DNA from 2 places in the Streptococcus caprae genome. Region 1 is predicted to be linked to the other one. Evidence: predicted binding sites of a transcription regulator. Region 1 holds the regulator's gene; the other holds the start of a gene.
The links. Region 1 encodes Rex, which represses fermentation and respiration genes when NADH is low (regulators of the CRP and FNR family bind a similar motif). Its sites were predicted from a motif close to TTGTGAANTANTTCACAA; they were not measured.

Region 2: the regulator Rex is predicted to act here: its motif matches at 1,994-2,011, upstream of ACFORF_RS10595 (BMC domain-containing protein).

What each region holds. Positions count from the first base shown of each region.
Region 1 is NZ_JBHRZV010000052.1:203,677-207,212, forward strand. It holds gene ACFORF_RS10410 (ribose-phosphate diphosphokinase) at 1-470, shown strand, start outside; gene ACFORF_RS10415 (cysteine desulfurase family protein) at 474-1,601, shown strand; gene ACFORF_RS10420 (DUF1831 domain-containing protein) at 1,605-1,952, shown strand; gene ACFORF_RS10425 (redox-sensing transcriptional repressor Rex) at 2,041-2,682, shown strand; gene ACFORF_RS10430 (gamma-glutamyl-gamma-aminobutyrate hydrolase family protein) at 2,958-3,536, shown strand, end outside.
Region 2 is NZ_JBHRZV010000053.1:20,855-24,390, forward strand. It holds gene ACFORF_RS10580 (BMC domain-containing protein) at 1-216, opposite strand, end outside; gene ACFORF_RS10585 (hypothetical protein) at 231-515, opposite strand; gene ACFORF_RS10590 (DMT family transporter) at 520-1,527, opposite strand; gene ACFORF_RS10595 (BMC domain-containing protein) at 1,553-1,831, opposite strand; partial or broken gene uvrC (excinuclease ABC subunit UvrC) at 2,598-3,536, opposite strand, start outside.

The DNA.
Region 1 (3,536 bases):
ATGTTGTTATCGTCAGCCCTAAAAACTCTGGTATTAAACGTGCTCGTAGTTTGGCCGAAGTCCTCAACGCACCTATTGCAATCATTGACTATGCCCAAGATGATGACTCTGGTCGTGAAGAAGGTTATATCATCGGCGATGTTGCAGGCAAGCGTGCTATCCTGATCGATGACATCCTTAATACTGGTAAAACCTTCGCAGAGGCTGCTAAGATTGTGGAACGTGGTGGGGCAACGGAAATTTATGCTGTCGCTAGTCATGGACTCTTTTCAGGGGGGGCAGCTGATATTCTAGACACTGTTCCAATTAAAGAAATCCTCATTACAGATTCTGTTAAAACCAAAGAACGTGTTCCAGAAAACGTAAACTACCTGACGGCAAGCCAACTCATTGCAGATGCTCTGATCCGCATCCATGAGAAAAAACCAGTCAGCCCACTCTTTAACTTACAATTACCAACAGAGGAATAACCCATGGTCTACTTAGACAATGCGGCCACAACAGCACTTACGCCATCTGTTATTTCAGCCATGACAAATCTCATGGCTGAAAATTTTGGTAACCCTTCTAGCCTTCATTCCTATGGTCGCCAGGCTAGTCAAACTTTGCGAAAAGCCAGACAAACAATTGCAAACTGTCTTAACATTCCAGCTAATCATCTAGTTTTCACTTCTGGTGGTACAGAGTCTAACAATATGGCCATCAAAGGCTACGCTCTTGCTAATCAAGATAAAGGTAAGCATATTATCACTACTGCTATCGAGCATCACTCTGTGCTTGATGTTATGGAATACCTGACTGAACGTTTTGGGTTTGAAGTCACCTACCTTTATCCAGAGAATGGAACCATCTCCCCCAAACAGGTTAAACAAGCCCTTCGAGAAGATACCATCCTCGTCTCAACCATGTACGCTAATAACGAGACTGGCCATATTCTTCCCGTTAGAGACATAGCAGAGCTCTTAACCGATCATCAAGCTGTCTACCACATAGACGGGGTTCAGGTTGCTGGTAAACTCCCAATAAACTTAGATGAACTTGGCTGTGATTTCTTCAGCCTATCTGCCCATAAATTTCACGGTCCTAAAGGTGTCGGACTCCTCTATGCTAAACCACATAAAATGGACAATCTCCTCCACGGTGGAGACCAAGAAGATAAGCGTAGGGCCTCAACAGAAAATCTTATTGGTATCGTCGGCATGGCACAGGCTTTGTCTGATGTAACTGCCGAGCAGGAAAAAAACTTCAAACACGTCCTTGATTTGCGTCAACATCTTTTAACAGAACTGGAACATAGTCCTCTCAATTGGTACTCAAACAGCCCATCAGACGGATTACCCCATGTTCTAAATATTGGATTTACTGGCGCTAATAATGAACTGCTGCTAACACAACTTGATTTGGCAGGTTTCGCATTATCTTCAGGTTCAGCCTGTACTGCAGGTGCAATCGAACCTTCTCATGTTTTAAAAGCTTTTTACGGGGAAAAATCTCCTTGCCTCAGAGAATCAATTCGCATTTCACTCTCAGAATTCACAAGCCCAGAAGAACTAACACAACTGGTTCAAACCTTCACAAATTTTTTATCTAAAGGAGAATAATACATGGCATTTGAAAAAGTGATTCAACCGAATGGTTGTAAATATAGCTACAGCATTAGCCCTAATATTAAAAAATATACCCTGCGTGACACGACATTTCTTCAAACCAAAGTCGGTAACTATGAATTGACTCGCCTGTTGGAAAAAGTTCCAAATAGCGGCGAAGGCTTCCCGTTGAAGATTACTATTAATCCAGAACTAACAGGATTTAAACTTACTATTACTGATAAATCTGGTCTCCGACTTGTTAATATATTTAAATCTGAAGACAACCATATCTTACAAGAAAAATTCTATTTTCTTATGGATAGCTTAGTAGATCGTGATATTTTTGAAAAGTCAGAAAACTAGCTATTACAAAGTTTTTGAGTAAAATTGTTGCGCACTTCACAATGTTTCTTTACAATAGACTTAGAATATTTTCTAAGGAGTATGTCCTGTGACAATTGATAAATCGATTCCAAATGCGACAGCTAAGCGCTTGTCCATCTACTACCGTACTTTTAAAAGATTTCATGCAGCAAAGGTTGAAAAAGCTTCGTCAAAACAAATTGCAGAAGCAATCGGGATTGACTCGGCAACAGTCAGAAGAGACTTTTCTTACTTTGGTGAGCTCGGACGTCGTGGATTTGGCTATGATGTCGAAAAATTGATGAATTTCTTCGCTGAACTTCTTAATGATAATGCCATCACTTCTGTTGCTCTGATTGGAGTTGGAAATCTAGGCTCAGCTATGCTTAATTATAAATTTCATGAGCGTAACAAAATGAAGATAGCCATGGCTTTTGATATCAAGGGGAATCCTTTAGTAGGAACAACAACTCCTGAAGGCACACCTATCTATGATTTTGCTGACATCAAAGAAAAAATTGCTCAAACGGATATTAAAACAGCAATCATTACTGTTCCAAGTAACAATTCTCAAGAAGTTGCCGATGAGCTTATCCGTGCGGGTATCAAAGGGATTCTGAGTTTTTCACCCATCAATCTGACGCTTCCAAAGGATGTTGTTGTACAATATGTAGATTTAACCAGTGAACTCCAGACCCTCCTTTACTTTATGCGTAATAATAAAGGTTAACCATGAACAATTAAGAAGCTGGGACAAAAGTACCCAGCTTCAAATTTTATAAGGTGTCACTTGCCAGACGCAGTGGTTGAGTGACCTCTAATAGGCTGATTTTATCATTTTTTATAGCTCTACTTTACTCTGCGGAGGTGGGACGACAAAGTCGAATTCTAACGAATTACCGATTTTGTCCCACTCTCTTCTCTTATACATACAATAAAACAATTTTAATCGAAATTCCGACATTTCGATTGATTATATGATCTAGTAGTTTAGAAAGTAAAACCATGACACAACCTATTATTGGTATTTCCGCCAATCAAAAATATGATTTAGCAATTGATGATGTTGCTTGGTCCTATACACCAACTGGTACAATTGAAGGTGTAAAGGCAGCTGGTGGACTTCCCCTCATTCTTCCCATCAACGATGAAACTGCGGCAAAAGTCTATGTCTCTATGATTGATAAACTCATCATTACAGGTGGACAAAACGTTGAACCTAAATATTACAACGAAGAACCAGCTGCTCAAGAAAGAGATTATTTTGAGGCAAGAGATATCTTTGAAATGGCACTCGTCCGTGAAGCACTTGCTCAAAATAAGCCAATCTTCACTATTTGTCGTGGAACACAACTTCTCAATGTTGTTCTTGGAGGGAGTCTCCATCAAGACATTATGAATCATTGGCAAGCAGATAATCCAGATAAAACCAGTCATACAATTGAAGTCGTGCCCAACTCACTTCTTTCTCAAGCCTTGAAGCATAGCAAAGCAGCTATCAACTCCTTCCATAGACAAGCTTTAAAAGATCTTTCCCCTAAACTTAAAGTGACTGCCTGGGCCGAAGACCAAACAATCGAAGCT
Region 2 (3,536 bases), on a different contig from region 1:
TCCAATGGCTGCAGCAGCTGCCGCACCAGCTTCAACAGATGCTCGAACAGCTGCGACATCACCTACAACCATGATGGTCACAAGAGTTGAACCAATATTTTCATAAGATACTAATTTGACATCACTGGCCTTTAGCATCTTGTCGCATGCTTCTAGGGCTGGAACTAATCCGACAGTTTCGACTAAGCCCAAGGCTTGTCCACCATAATATCTCATTTAATTTCCTCCGATTATCTTCTATATTCTGCTGAAATATATTTTTTGACGGCATCCAAGCCATCAGCATTGATTTTATATAAAATTCTTAACTGTTGGTTCTCATCTAAGTCATAACCAACCTGATCTAAATAACCGTTACATTCCAAAGACATTAAGTGCTCTAAAAAAAGAGGAGCTGTAAACTGTTTCTCGCTACCATACAAAGGCCTCAGCTCTTCCATTACTTGGAGCACATCCGCCTCTTCTACAGTACTCATATAGTTCAAAACAGCAGTTCTTGCTGGTAATAGTCGCATATGTTTAAACCTCTCTTTTTCTAAACAAATCCATTGGATTAGTCGTTACAATAATGGCACCCAATATGACAATAACAGAGCCGATCGCAATCGTTGGTGTTAGAGCCTGTCCTAAAAACAGAATACTAAAGAAAACACCCCAGAATGCATAAGTAATATTCAATGACATTCCGATGGCTGTACCAACCATGGCATTAGATTGGTACCATGTCGCATAAGAAATCGCAACTAAAGTACCTGACACCAGTAATAGCAACATAGGCAACGGAGCAGAAAGCATATCCTTAAAGAGACCTGTAGCACCAATAATTGGTACGATAATGACCATCTGAATCAAACCAGAAACAATTTGTCGAAGAGTAACAGCTACTTCCGAATCCAACATAGCTCCACCAAATGCTGAGATAGTTCCTTCAAGTCCCCAACAAACAGCTGCAAGGATGGCAAGGATGATTCCCATAGTAAAATTTGAGGCTCCTTCTGGCTTTACTAAATTTAAAATAACAGCACCTGCCACACACAAAATCATTCCCAAACCAACCCTAGGGGTAATCTTTTGTTTTAAGAAAATGGCTGCAAATAAAGCCCCGAAAGCAGCAGTCGTCGCAGATACAGGTATTGCAAATGCTCCTGCCAATGATAACCCAACCAAGTACGCTCCATTAGCGACAGGTCCACCCAAGATAAAACCTAGCAACATAATTTTTCCAGGTTTAGTGGCTAAACTTCTTCCAAGCTCCTTGGACTTACCCGTTCGGATAACATTTAGCAATAACGTACACCCTCCGAGGAAGTCATTTATACCTCCCATTACAAAGGGAGCCGCAAAGATACCTACGGCTGTCTTTATTGGATCCATTCCACTGATAATCATGATAACGAAGGAATAAATACCGTAAAATAAGCCCGAAATAATGCCGCTTCTAATTCCAAGCGAATGAAATTTTCTAGTTGCAGCAGCCATTTGCTGTTGCGCCAAAGTATGACTGTTGCTAGTGATATTTTGCTCCATGGAAAAACTACTCCTTTTTCAATGATTAATCTTTTTCTGGTAAAATGGTCTCCACTTCTACATGAGGACGTGGAATAACATGAACTGAAATTAGCTCACCAACCCTTTGCGCAGCTGCAGCTCCCGCATCTGTTGAAGCCTTAACAGCGCCGACATCACCACGAACTAAAACAGTTACTAAGCCACCTCCGACTAACTCTTTTCCAACCAAGACAACATTTGCTGCCTTAACCATCGCATCGGCCGCCTCAATTGCACCGATTAAACCTTTTGTTTCAATCATTCCTAATGCTTCAGAACTCATGATACAAACCTCCTTTATATATTTATTTTTTAGTTAAAAACAGTTTAATAATAAGAAGTTAAATCCATCCTTTAAGATATTTTACTTTTTTGATACCTCTTACACCTAAATTGTAAGCCTTTCCACTACGTTAAAGTCAACTATTGTCGTAAAAAATTTTTATTGTGAATTTTGTTACAAAATTTCTTGTCTTTTCCTTATTTTTTCTAATAATAAACAGTTTAATCGGAATTTTCTGAACAATAAATTGATTTGACCTCAAAAAAACCTTCCCCTTAGGGAAAGGTTTCGAAAACCTAAACACATACTCACATAGGTTGTTTGTTCAATAAGCTGCTACTGGACCAACTTGAGCTTGGTTTAAAATATCTCCTAAACTTTTGAAATAAGATCTAACTATCCCCATCTACCAAAGAGATTGGACTAGATATCTCTACTCAGCCAAGACCCAAGCTACCATTTAATAAACGTCTGTATGAAATAATCACCATCCTCAAGGCAAGGTACAAAACCAAACAACTCTACCTAGAGAGGGATAAGAAAAGACAAGAATCCCCCACTAATTATAGAACTGGTGAGAGATGTTTTCACGATATCCAAAAGAAAAAAATTCAACGGCAATTACAACAGCAAGAATGTTCACTAAAATGAGATAATAACCGACACGATAAAGCCATTATCATCATAGCAGCTCTTCCTTGCTAATGCTTTATATTCCAAAAAGTGAGAGGATATCACTGGGAAATTTGACTTCTTCAGAATTTTATTAACCATCCCCTTGACTACTCAACCTCTCCTTCACCCTCTCCGCTACTACTTCCGGTACGCCCAGTTCTCGTATCTCCTCGCTACTTGCTTCCTGGATAGCCGTAATGCTCTTGAAGTGTTTGAGGAGGAGCTGTTTGCGTTTAGGGCCAAGGCCCTCGATACCGTCCAGTTTTGAGGAGAAGCTGGTCTTGCTTCTAACCTGGCGGTGGAAGGTAATGGCAAAGCGGTGCACCTCGTCTTGGATACGGTGGAGGAGGAAAAATTCCTGAGAGTTTCTCGGCAGATCGACAACCGTCAGAGGATTACCAAAGAGGAGCTCATGGGTCTGGTGGCGGTCATTTTTTTGCAGACCAGCGATCGGAATGTTCAGACCTAGTTTGTCTAGGACAGACTGGGCCGCATTGACCTGGCCTTGGCCACCGTCGATGATGATAAGGTCTGGCAGGACAGTCCCCTCCCGCAGAGCTCTACTGTATCGTCTCTCAATGACCTCCCGCATGGAGGCATAGTCGTCAGGTCCAGCAACAGTCTTAATCTTGTACTTGCGGTAGTCCGACTTTTTCGCTCTGCCATTTTCAAAAACCACCATGGCCGAAACTGGCGCCGTCCCCATGATGTTGGAGTTGTCGAAGGCCTCGATACGGTGGAGCGTGGCGATGCCCAAGAGCTATCCCAGATTCTCGACCGCCCCTTGGGTCTTGAGCAGGTCCTTCTCTGCTAGATCGAACTGCTGCTGTAGGCTGACCCTGGCATTTTTGATGGCCAGATTGACCAGTTGCTTTTTCTCCCCCTTTTGGGGCGTGATGATTTTTGTAGGAATAATGGCTGCCGCTAGGTCAGCATCAATGCCCTGAGGAATAAAGATTTCCTTGGGCAGGAAGTGGCGTTTGTCCTAGTAAAACTGCCCCATATAGGTCAAAAAGTCCTCGTCAGGATC